Regions from separate parts of the Mesorhizobium sp. NZP2298 genome, predicted to be linked through region 1. Evidence: predicted binding sites of a transcription regulator. Region 1 holds the regulator's gene; each other region holds the start of a gene.

Region 1 (3,279 bases):
CAGGAAATCGCCGCCACATGGTCCTTCAACACCTTGGTGACGCTGGCCATCTGCCGGGCTTCCATCCAGCGCAGGCAGTCATGGAGCGCCACCCAGCCGCCAGTGATCGAGGCGGTACGGGTGCCGCCATCGGCCTGGATGACGTCGCAGTCGACGGTGATCTGCTGTTCGCCCAGCGCCTGCAAATCGACCACGGCGCGCAGCGAACGGCCGATGAGGCGCTGGATTTCCAGCGTGCGGCCGCCCTGCTTGCCGGCGGAGGCCTCGCGGCGCATGCGCTCGCCGGTCGAGCGCGGCAGCATGCCGTATTCGGCCGTCACCCAGCCCTTTCCGGAATTGCGCATCCAGCCGGGCACCTTTTCCTCGAGGCTCGCCGTGCACAGGACATGGGTGTCACCGAACTTCACCAGGCACGAGCCTTCGGCGTGCTTGGAGACGCCGCGCTCGAAGGAGATGGCGCGCATTTCGTCGAATTGGCGTTTGGAGGGGCGCATTCGGGCTTCTTTCCAGTCATTTTTCGGAATCGTGGCCGGCTTTTAGACGCATGGGGGGCAGCGCGCAAAGGAAAACGGACCGGTGATCTGACACAGACACCCGGGATGATCCGACACAGAGACCGGGTTGCGCCCGCCGTGCCGAAGTCTATATCCTGAACAAGGAGGTTTTTGGCCGAATGACCAAGGCAATCGATCCCGGTTCGCAACCGCTTGCACTGCAATCACTCGACATGCGCTCACGCGACATCTTCCGGCGCATTGTCGATTCCTATCTCAGGGATGGCGAGCCGGTGGGCTCGCGCAGCCTGTCGCGCATCCTGCCCTCCTCGTTGTCGCCGGCCACCATCCGCAATGTGATGAGCGACCTCGAGCACCTCGGGCTGATCTACGCGCCGCACATCTCGGCCGGCCGGCTGCCGACGCAGGCCGGCCTGCGTTTCTTCGTCGATGCCTTCATGGAGCTTGGCGACCTTTCCGACGAGGAGCGCCGCACCATCGAGGCACAGGTGCGGGCCTCCGGCTCGGGCGCGACGCTGGAGCACATGCTGACCGAGGCCAGCCAGATGCTGTCAGGCATGTCGCGCGGCGCCGGCCTGGTGCTGGCCGCCAAGAACGAGGTGGCGCTGAAGCATATCGAATTCATCCAGCTGGAACCGACCAAGGCGCTTGCCGTGCTGGTGTCGCAGAATGGCGACGTCGAGAACCGCGTTGTCGAACTGCCGGCCGGCATCACCGTCTCGCAGCTGCACGAGGCCTCGAACTTCCTCAACGCCCATATCCGCGGCCGTACGCTGGCCGAGGCGCGGACCGAGATCGCCCGCATCAAGGAAGAGACGCGAGCCGCTCTCGACACGCTGTCGCAGGACCTTGTCGAGAAGGGGCTTGCGGTGTGGGCTGGCGCCGAAAGCGGCCTGCCGGCACGGCTGATCGTACGCGGCCGCGCCAACCTGCTCGAAAACGTCACCGCCCAGGCCGACATCGAGCTGCTGCGGCATCTGTTCGAGGACATGGAGACGCAGGACGGGCTGATCCAGCTGCTCGACCTCGCCGAGCAGGGATCGGGCGTGCGCATCTTCATCGGCTCGGAAAACAAGCTGTTCTCGCTGTCCGGCTCGTCGCTGGTCGTCGCGCCCTATCGCGACAAGGATGCCCGCGTCGTCGGCGCGCTCGGCGTCATCGGCCCGACGCGGCTGAATTACGCCCGCATCGTGCCGATGGTCGATTATACCGCGCAGCTGATATCGCGCATGTTAAGGTAGCGCCCCGGACAGCAAAAGACGGGCAGCAAGGAGAAAAAGAATGGCGCTCGAAGAATTCAAGGCCCGGATCAGCCTGCTGCTCGAGGAGATGGTCAACCAGCCGGAAGACCAGCACGAAATCCAGGAACAGCTGCGCGAAAAACTGCGGGAGATGCGCGCCATGGGCCTGCCCCTGCCCGCGGATCTCGTCGCGCTGGAAAAACGCCTCGACGACGATTTCTACGCTGCCGGGACATAGGCCGGAAACCGGTCTTTCGCTTCCTCAACGGATCGTATGAGGCGGAACTTCTGGACAGACCTGCCGTTGGTTTCCTTCGCGACCAGATGGAGGACAAGATGATCCGATTGGCCGGCCTGGCGCTTCCAGCGCTCCTTCTCGCGACAGCGGCATTCGCACAGCAGGCGGACCAACCGGTGCTGAAAGGCGCGGCCGCCTTCGGCGACTGGCGCGCCGACAAGCCAGGTGTGCGCCGCCTGATCAAGCCGGAAGACCTGCCGAAGCCCTATGTCACCAAATCCGCCTCGAACAGCGCCGGGCTCGCCGACATGCCGGCAGGCGCGAAGCCGCAACTGCCGCCGGGATTCTCGGCCGAGCTGATCGCGGCGGGCATCGACAATCCGCGCGTCGTGCGCGTCGCGCCGAACGGCGACCTGTTCGTCGCCGACAGCGAAGCCAACCAGATCCGCGTCTATCGCCTGTCCAAGGACAGTGCCAAGCCCGCCGAAGACGCCATCTTTGCCCGCAATCTCAACCAGCCCTATGGCATCGCCTTCTATCCGCCGGGCAATGACCCGCAATGGGTCTATGTCGCCAACAGCGACAGGATCGTGCGCTTTGCCTACCGCAATGGCGAACTGAAGGCGGCCGGAGAGCCGCAAACCATCGTCGACAAGATTCCCTCGAACCATCACTGGACGCGCGATATCGCCTTTTCGCCTGACGGCAAGACGCTCTATCTGTCGGTCGGCTCGGGTTCGAATATCGCCGAGGACATGGGCAAGGCGCCGGATGGCGGCCTCGAAGCGTGGGTGAAGTCGAAGCCGCTTGGCGCGACATGGGGCTCCGAGGACGGCCGCGCCGACGTGCTGGCCTTCGACCCGGACGGCAAGAGCGGCCGCATCGTCGCCACCGGCCTGCGCAACTGTTCGGGCATGACCGTGCAGCCGGCCACCGGAGCGCTGTGGTGCGTCGTCAACGAGCGCGATGCGCTCGGCGACAATGTGCCGTTCGAGTACGCAACATCCGTCAAGGACGGCGCCTTCTATGGCTGGCCCTGGTACTATATCGGCGACAATGAGGATCCGCGCCACAAGGGAGCGCGGCCCGATCTCTCCGGCAAGGCAACCATTCCCGATGTGCTGATGCAGGCGCATTCGGCGCCGCTCAACATCGCCTTCTACGACCGCGAGGATTTTCCGGCCGGCACCGGTTTTCCCCAGGACTACAGGGGCGACGCCTTTGTGGCCCTGCACGGTTCGTGGAACCGTGGCAACAGGACCGGCTACAAGGTCGTCCGATTGCT
Region 2 (3,279 bases), 1.2 Mb from region 1:
GCCAGGCATGCCGCCGCCGCCAGCCGACTCCTTCTTCGGAGCCTCCGCGATCATGGCTTCGGTGGTGACCAGCAGGCCGGCGACCGAGGCCGCGTCCTGGAGAGCCGTGCGCACGACCTTGACCGGATCGACGATGCCCATGGCGATCATGTCGCCATATTCGCCGGTCTGGGCGTTGAAACCGAAGGTCGCGCCCTTGTTCTCAAGGATCTTGCCGGCAACGATCGAGGCTTCCGCACCGGCGTTGGCCGCGATCTGGCGGGCCGGAGCCTGCAGCGCACGACGCACGATGCTGATGCCAGCGGTCTGGTCGGAGTTTGCGCCGACAGCGTTGATGCTCAGCGAAGCGCGCAGCAGGGCAACGCCGCCGCCGGGAACGATGCCTTCTTCCACGGCCGCGCGTGTCGCGTTCAGCGCATCGTCAACGCGGTCCTTCTTTTCCTTGACTTCGACTTCCGTCGCACCGCCGACGCGGATCACCGCAACGCCGCCCGCGAGCTTCGCGAGACGTTCCTGCAGCTTCTCCTTGTCGTAGTCCGACGTGGTCTCTTCGATCTGCTGCTTGATCTGGGCAACGCGGCCCTGGATCTCTTCCTTCTTGCCGGCGCCGTCGACGATGGTGGTGTTCTCCTTGGAGATCGACACCTTCTTGGCGCGGCCGAGCATGTTGAGGCCGACGTTCTCGAGCTTGATACCGAGGTCTTCGGAGATGACCTGGCCACCGGTGAGGATGGCGATGTCTTCCAGCATGGCCTTGCGGCGATCACCGAAGCCCGGCGCCTTGACGGCGGCGATCTTCAGGCCGCCACGCAGCTTGTTGACGACCAGCGTGGCCAGAGCCTCGCCTTCGACGTCTTCCGAGATGATGAGCAGCGGCTTCGAGGTCTGCACGACGGCTTCGAGAACCGGCAGCATGGCCTGCAGGTTGGAGAGCTTCTTCTCGTGCAGCAGGATGTAGACGTCCTCGAGATCGGCAACCATCTTGTCGGCGTTGGTGACGAAGTAGGGCGAGAGATAGCCGCGGTCGAACTGCATGCCTTCGACGACTTCGAGTTCCGTCTCGGCAGTCTTGGCTTCCTCGACCGTGATGACGCCTTCATTGCCGACCTTCTGCATCGCTTCCGCGATCATCTTGCCGACCGACTCGTCGCCATTGCCGGCGATCGTGCCGACCTGGGCAACCTCTTCCGAGGTCTTGATCTTCTTGGCGTTCTTGATCAGCGTCGCGACGACGTCGGTCACGGCAAGATCGATGCCGCGCTTCAGGTCCATCGGGTTCATGCCGGCGGCAACCGCCTTGTGGCCTTCCTGGACGATCGACTGCGCCAGAACGGTCGCGGTCGTGGTGCCGTCGCCGGCGATGTCGTTGGTCTTTGAAGCGACTTCGCGGACCATCTGTGCGCCCATGTTTTCGAACTTGTCTTCAAGCTCGATTTCCTTGGCGACGGTGACGCCGTCCTTGGTGATGCGCGGGGCGCCGAACGACTTGTCGATAACGACGTTGCGGCCCTTGGGGCCGAGCGTGACCTTCACCGCGTCGGCAAGGATGTTGACGCCGCGCAGCATGCGCTCGCGGGCGTCACGGGAGAATTTTACGTCTTTGGCAGCCATTTTGTACTCCTGGGCATTTCGCCCGAAATTCAGATTGGATGGTACGGATGAAAGGCAGCGGCGTGTTAGCCGATGATGCCCATGATGTCGGCTTCCTTCATGATCAGAAGGTCTTCGCCATTGAGCTTGACTTCGGTGCCCGACCACTTGCCGAACAGGATACGGTCGCCAGCCTTGACGTCCAGCGGGACCAGCTTGCCGGCTTCGTCACGAGCGCCGGAGCCGACAGCAATGATCTCGCCTTCCTGCGGCTTTTCCTTTGCCGTATCCGGGATGATGATCCCGCCGGCGGTCTTGGATTCGGATTCGACCCGGCGAACGACCACGCGGTCATGAAGCGGGCGGAACTTCGACTTTGCCATTTTTTCTTCCTCGATGAGAACGGTGAGAAAAGCGTCCGGCGACGCCGGATAACTTACAAAGCTCGGCTATGCCGGCCTGCGGTTAGCACTCACCAAGGGCGAGCGCTAACAATGCGACGAGATAAGCCCTAGGCTGGGGCTAGTCAAGACAAGAGGGTGGGCGATCACGATTTTCCGGACGATGCAGCCCTGAAAGAGTCGAGCCAATCGATGGTGTTCGGAGGCTCGACCCACAGGATGAATCCACCCTGCGGATCGGTAACCATTGTGCCTTCCGCGATCTGCCAGCGCGCTTCGTCGCACCGTAGAGAGCGAGGTGAGGGGCTGAGCATTTGGTAGCGCCGAGACGTGCCGAGCTTTTGCGTGGAGTGGCCATGCGGGATGTCTCCTTTAGCATCATCTCCCGCACCAGAGGCTTGCCCGTTCATGGGACTGTATTTCTATCCACAGGGTGGATGCATCTCATCGAAACAAACGATTTTATCAATCTTCCGGAATCTCGCGTTTGACGTCAGCACCTCACACGCCCTGATCGCCCGCTCCCCTCACCAGAGCGGCAGATTTTTTTTAGAGGTACTCGGACTGAATACGCGTTCCCATTCACGTTAGTTGTGGATAACAAGGCTGAATTAACATGCAAAATCTGCGCATCTAAATCGATTTGAGCAATCACGGACGTTGCGGACCAGAATCGCCGTCACCCTGAAATCGACAAGGCATCGGCTATCCCAAAATCGGGGCTTGACGTTACGTAAGGTCCTATGTTTTCCGATGTGCGGGAACGACTTCCAGTCTCAGCCCAAGGGCAACGAAAATGAGGGGCAGCAATGGTGGCTGGCGAACCTAATGACGTGCGGGTCAAGCGTTGTAGTGGGGGATGGGTTGTTCATATTGTCGAGGACGGCAAACTGACAGTTCTTCGGTTCAAGACACAGTTTCCCGCCGAAAATTACGCCGATGGCCAACGAGCCAGGCTCGGTCTTGCTGCCAAGCCACCGATCGACGAACCTGATATGTAACGCGATCAGGCGTCGGATGGCTGGCGAGCCTTGGCGCCGGCGGGAAACACTTTGCCGAAGGCCCACCTCAATGCTGCTTGCGGCCGTTCGGCTAGCCATATTCGCGATGATGGTTGGCACCGCTGCCGATGCGGAAGACGGTGGCCTGCTTGATCGACACGGCGGCAAAGATCATGAAAAGCCAGGTCGTCAAGGACCCAGCCGCGGCGCTTGAGAAAGCAGAAAGAATTTGCAAGCCGCCACCGCAAGTAACCTGAGACAAGGGTCAGACATGCAAACCGCTGTTC
Region 3 (3,279 bases), 3.2 Mb from region 1:
CCTTGGAGATCGACACCTTCTTGGCGCGGCCGAGCATGTTGAGGCCGACATTCTCGAGCTTGATGCCGAGGTCTTCCGAGATGACCTGGCCACCGGTGAGGATGGCGATGTCTTCCAGCATGGCCTTGCGGCGATCACCGAAGCCCGGCGCCTTGACGGCGGCGATCTTCAGGCCGCCACGCAGCTTGTTGACGACGAGCGTGGCCAGAGCCTCGCCTTCGACGTCTTCCGAGATGATGAGCAGCGGCTTCGAGGTCTGCACCACGGCTTCGAGAACCGGCAGCATGGCCTGCAGGTTGGAGAGCTTCTTCTCGTGGAGCAGGATGTAGGCGTCCTCGAGATCGGCAACCATCTTGTCGGCGTTGGTGACGAAGTAGGGCGAGAGATAGCCGCGGTCGAACTGCATGCCTTCGACGACTTCGAGTTCGGTCTCGGCGGTCTTGGCTTCCTCGACGGTGATGACACCTTCGTTGCCGACCTTCTGCATCGCTTCCGCGATCATCTTGCCGACCGACTCGTCGCCATTGGCCGAGATCGTGCCGACCTGGGCAACTTCCTCGGAGGTCTTGATCTTCTTGGCAGCCTTGCCGAGAGCCGCGACGACTTCGGTGACGGCGAGATCGATGCCGCGCTTCAGGTCCATCGGGTTCATGCCGGCGGCAACCGCCTTGTGGCCTTCCTGGACGATCGACTGCGCCAGAACGGTCGCGGTCGTGGTGCCGTCGCCGGCGATGTCGTTGGTCTTCGAAGCAACTTCGCGGACCATCTGCGCGCCCATGTTCTCGAACTTGTCTTCAAGCTCGATTTCCTTGGCGACGGTGACGCCGTCCTTGGTGATGCGCGGGGCGCCGAACGACTTGTCGATGACGACGTTGCGGCCCTTGGGGCCGAGGGTCACCTTCACCGCGTCGGCGAGGATGTTGACGCCGCGCAGCATGCGCTCGCGGGCATCACGGGAGAATTTTACGTCTTTAGCAGCCATTTTTGAGCTCCTGGCAGGGGCTTGGGGTAAGCCCGAATTCAGTTGACGGTGAGGCCGATAATCAGCCGATGATGCCCATGATGTCGGATTCCTTCATGATCAGAAGGTCTTCGCCATTGAGCTTGACTTCGGTGCCCGACCACTTGCCGAACAGGATGCGGTCGCCAGCCTTGACGTCCAGCGGGACCAGCTTGCCAGCTTCGTCACGAGCGCCGGAGCCTACAGCGATGATCTCGCCTTCCTGCGGCTTTTCCTTCGCCGTATCCGGGATGATGATCCCGCCGGCGGTCTTGGATTCGGATTCGACCCGGCGAACGACCACACGGTCATGAAGCGGGCGGAACTTCGACTTTGCCATTTTTTCTTCCTCGAATGAGAACGGTGAGAAACAGTTCCTCCGTCCGGCGAAGCCGGACAACCTACAACGCCCGGCGGCGCCGGAGCTGTGGTTAGCACTCACCAATGGCGAGTGCTAACGTGGCGCTGAAATAGGCCGCCGACCTGCGAGAGTCAAGGCGCACGGGAAGGGCCGATCGCAGGAAATTTTTCTCGCGCAGCCGCGCGACTGCGCAAAATAAGGTTTGTTGCTTGGACGCTGCTCGAATGCCGTCCTGTTAATCGGCAGTCAGTGGTCGAGGCGCAAGCCGATCTCCCGGGTCTCAAAGTCAAGCAGCAGGCTGTTCTTCTCGAAATATCGGATGCCGACGATGTTAAACGGAAGACCGGGGATGAACTCTACCTCGGGATTGTAAGTGGTCTTGAAGTTCCAATCCTCTTGACCGTCGGCTTTTACCAGAACCTTCGTGCCGGTGTTCAATGACGAGTACCGCATCGACGCGTCGGTAGAAACCTGGATCGTTGAGTTGCCTGTGTCATAAAGCGTTGGCCGACACGTCGATTCAGATTTCCACGAGATACAGGCCTCGATCGTCGGGAAATTGTATCGCCAATCGGCCCGTTTCCAGCTCTGCACCCTGAAGTCCTTCTTCACGTCTTTCGGCACGCCGATGTGGAGCGCTTCCACTCGCGGACAGTTGCCGTCACTGTTCGTGCAGGCCTTCCACTTGGTGCCAATCGGAGTGAGGTAATAGCCTCTGTTCAAGCCGGGCCCAATGTTCACATAAGCGAGCGGGGACTTGATGATCCGATCTGGTCCGTTTCCGCCAACAGGAGCGATGCCGAAAATGCCCTTGGGCCAAAGTGGACCTCCGACGATTTCTCCGGTACTCCGTCTGACTTGTTTGTAGCGGATGAGGAATGGGATTGAGGTGATGGTGGAGACCGGCGAGTCCGGCGAACCAAAAGCCATGCGAGCATAGGCAACATTGCCGTACTCATCGTAAGTTCCATATTTCATAACCGCCTGTTCGGTGGTCACCATTATCCCTTCTATCTGCTGGTCTTTTGTGATCTTTATTCCTGTGTCCGAACAGATTTCGGTCGGCAGCACGGATTGGCACTCGATCGTCATTCCGCTGGACCCTGTGTCAAACAGGATCGGCTGGTTCACCGCATGATCGCCGAGCGAAACGATATTCACATAGAGCATGCGAATATTGCCCGGCTTCCATGGATATTCCACTTTGATCAGGGGTACGGTCGAAGGGCGTTCGTCTCCGGATTGGGCTGGTGGCGATGTGGATCCAAGCGCAGAGGCAATTGCCACCAGGCGTGCAAAGCATCGAAAGCGAATCCCCACGTGTCCCTCCCCAGAGCCGACCGAGGGAGGAAAGTGTAGTTTACGGTGGCCGATGTAAAGTTGTTAACATCGCCGACGGGGCTTATTGCCGCGAACCAAGACTAGATAATCATGCCTGCCGCAAATTCGATATGATGTCGGTCACCGCCGACAGTCAGTGGTTTTACAAGAACTCACAGGCGCCAGGGCGGCCCAAGCATCAGCAGCGGGCACCGTTCCGCCAGCGGGTATGAGCCGCTCGGCACGACGCGCACGTCGCCGAATCAGGTGTTCGCCTCATCGATCAGCATGGCCAGCGGCGCGAAGCTGTAACCTATGTCCGAACCGGCATAAACGTCGACTGTGTTGATCGACGTCATACTCCACCCTGTCCGTGCGGCGAGAACTTCGCGGTCGGGGAACAGGCTGTCGAAGGTGTCGCGGATCGTCCGCACCTTGATTGCAAAATCGCAGTCGTCGCCCGTGCAGGCCATCGCGATGCGCCATTTGAGCGCGTGAAAATTCTCGACCCCGCCCGTCTGGACCAAGGCTTCGATGCCACCCAAATCGTCCGCCGTTTGCGGCCGTGCAAAAACGCGGATTGCCGCGCGCCTGCCGG

Evidence for each region. Region 1 encodes HrcA, which represses chaperone genes, less so after heat shock. Its sites were predicted from a motif close to GTTAGCACTCNCNNNNNGNGAGTGCTAAC; they were not measured.
Region 2: the regulator HrcA is predicted to act here: its motif matches at 2,055-2,083, upstream of groES (co-chaperone GroES).
Region 3: the regulator HrcA is predicted to act here: its motif matches at 1,431-1,459, upstream of groES (co-chaperone GroES).

The regions. Positions count from the first base shown of each region.
Region 1 covers NZ_CP033365.1:874,323-877,601, forward strand. The annotation lists gene rph (ribonuclease PH) at 1-494, opposite strand, end outside; gene hrcA (heat-inducible transcriptional repressor HrcA) at 674-1,756, shown strand; gene EB231_RS04105 (hypothetical protein) at 1,797-1,994, shown strand; gene EB231_RS04110 (PQQ-dependent sugar dehydrogenase) at 2,093-3,279, shown strand, end outside.
Region 2 covers NZ_CP033365.1:7,026,812-7,030,090, reverse strand. The annotation lists gene groL (chaperonin GroEL) at 1-1,611, opposite strand, end outside; gene groES (co-chaperone GroES) at 1,677-1,973, opposite strand.
Region 3 covers NZ_CP033365.1:5,026,052-5,029,330, reverse strand. The annotation lists gene groL (chaperonin GroEL) at 1-982, opposite strand, end outside; gene groES (co-chaperone GroES) at 1,044-1,340, opposite strand; gene EB231_RS24355 (hypothetical protein) at 1,608-2,681, opposite strand; gene EB231_RS24350 (class I SAM-dependent methyltransferase) at 2,945-3,279, opposite strand, start outside.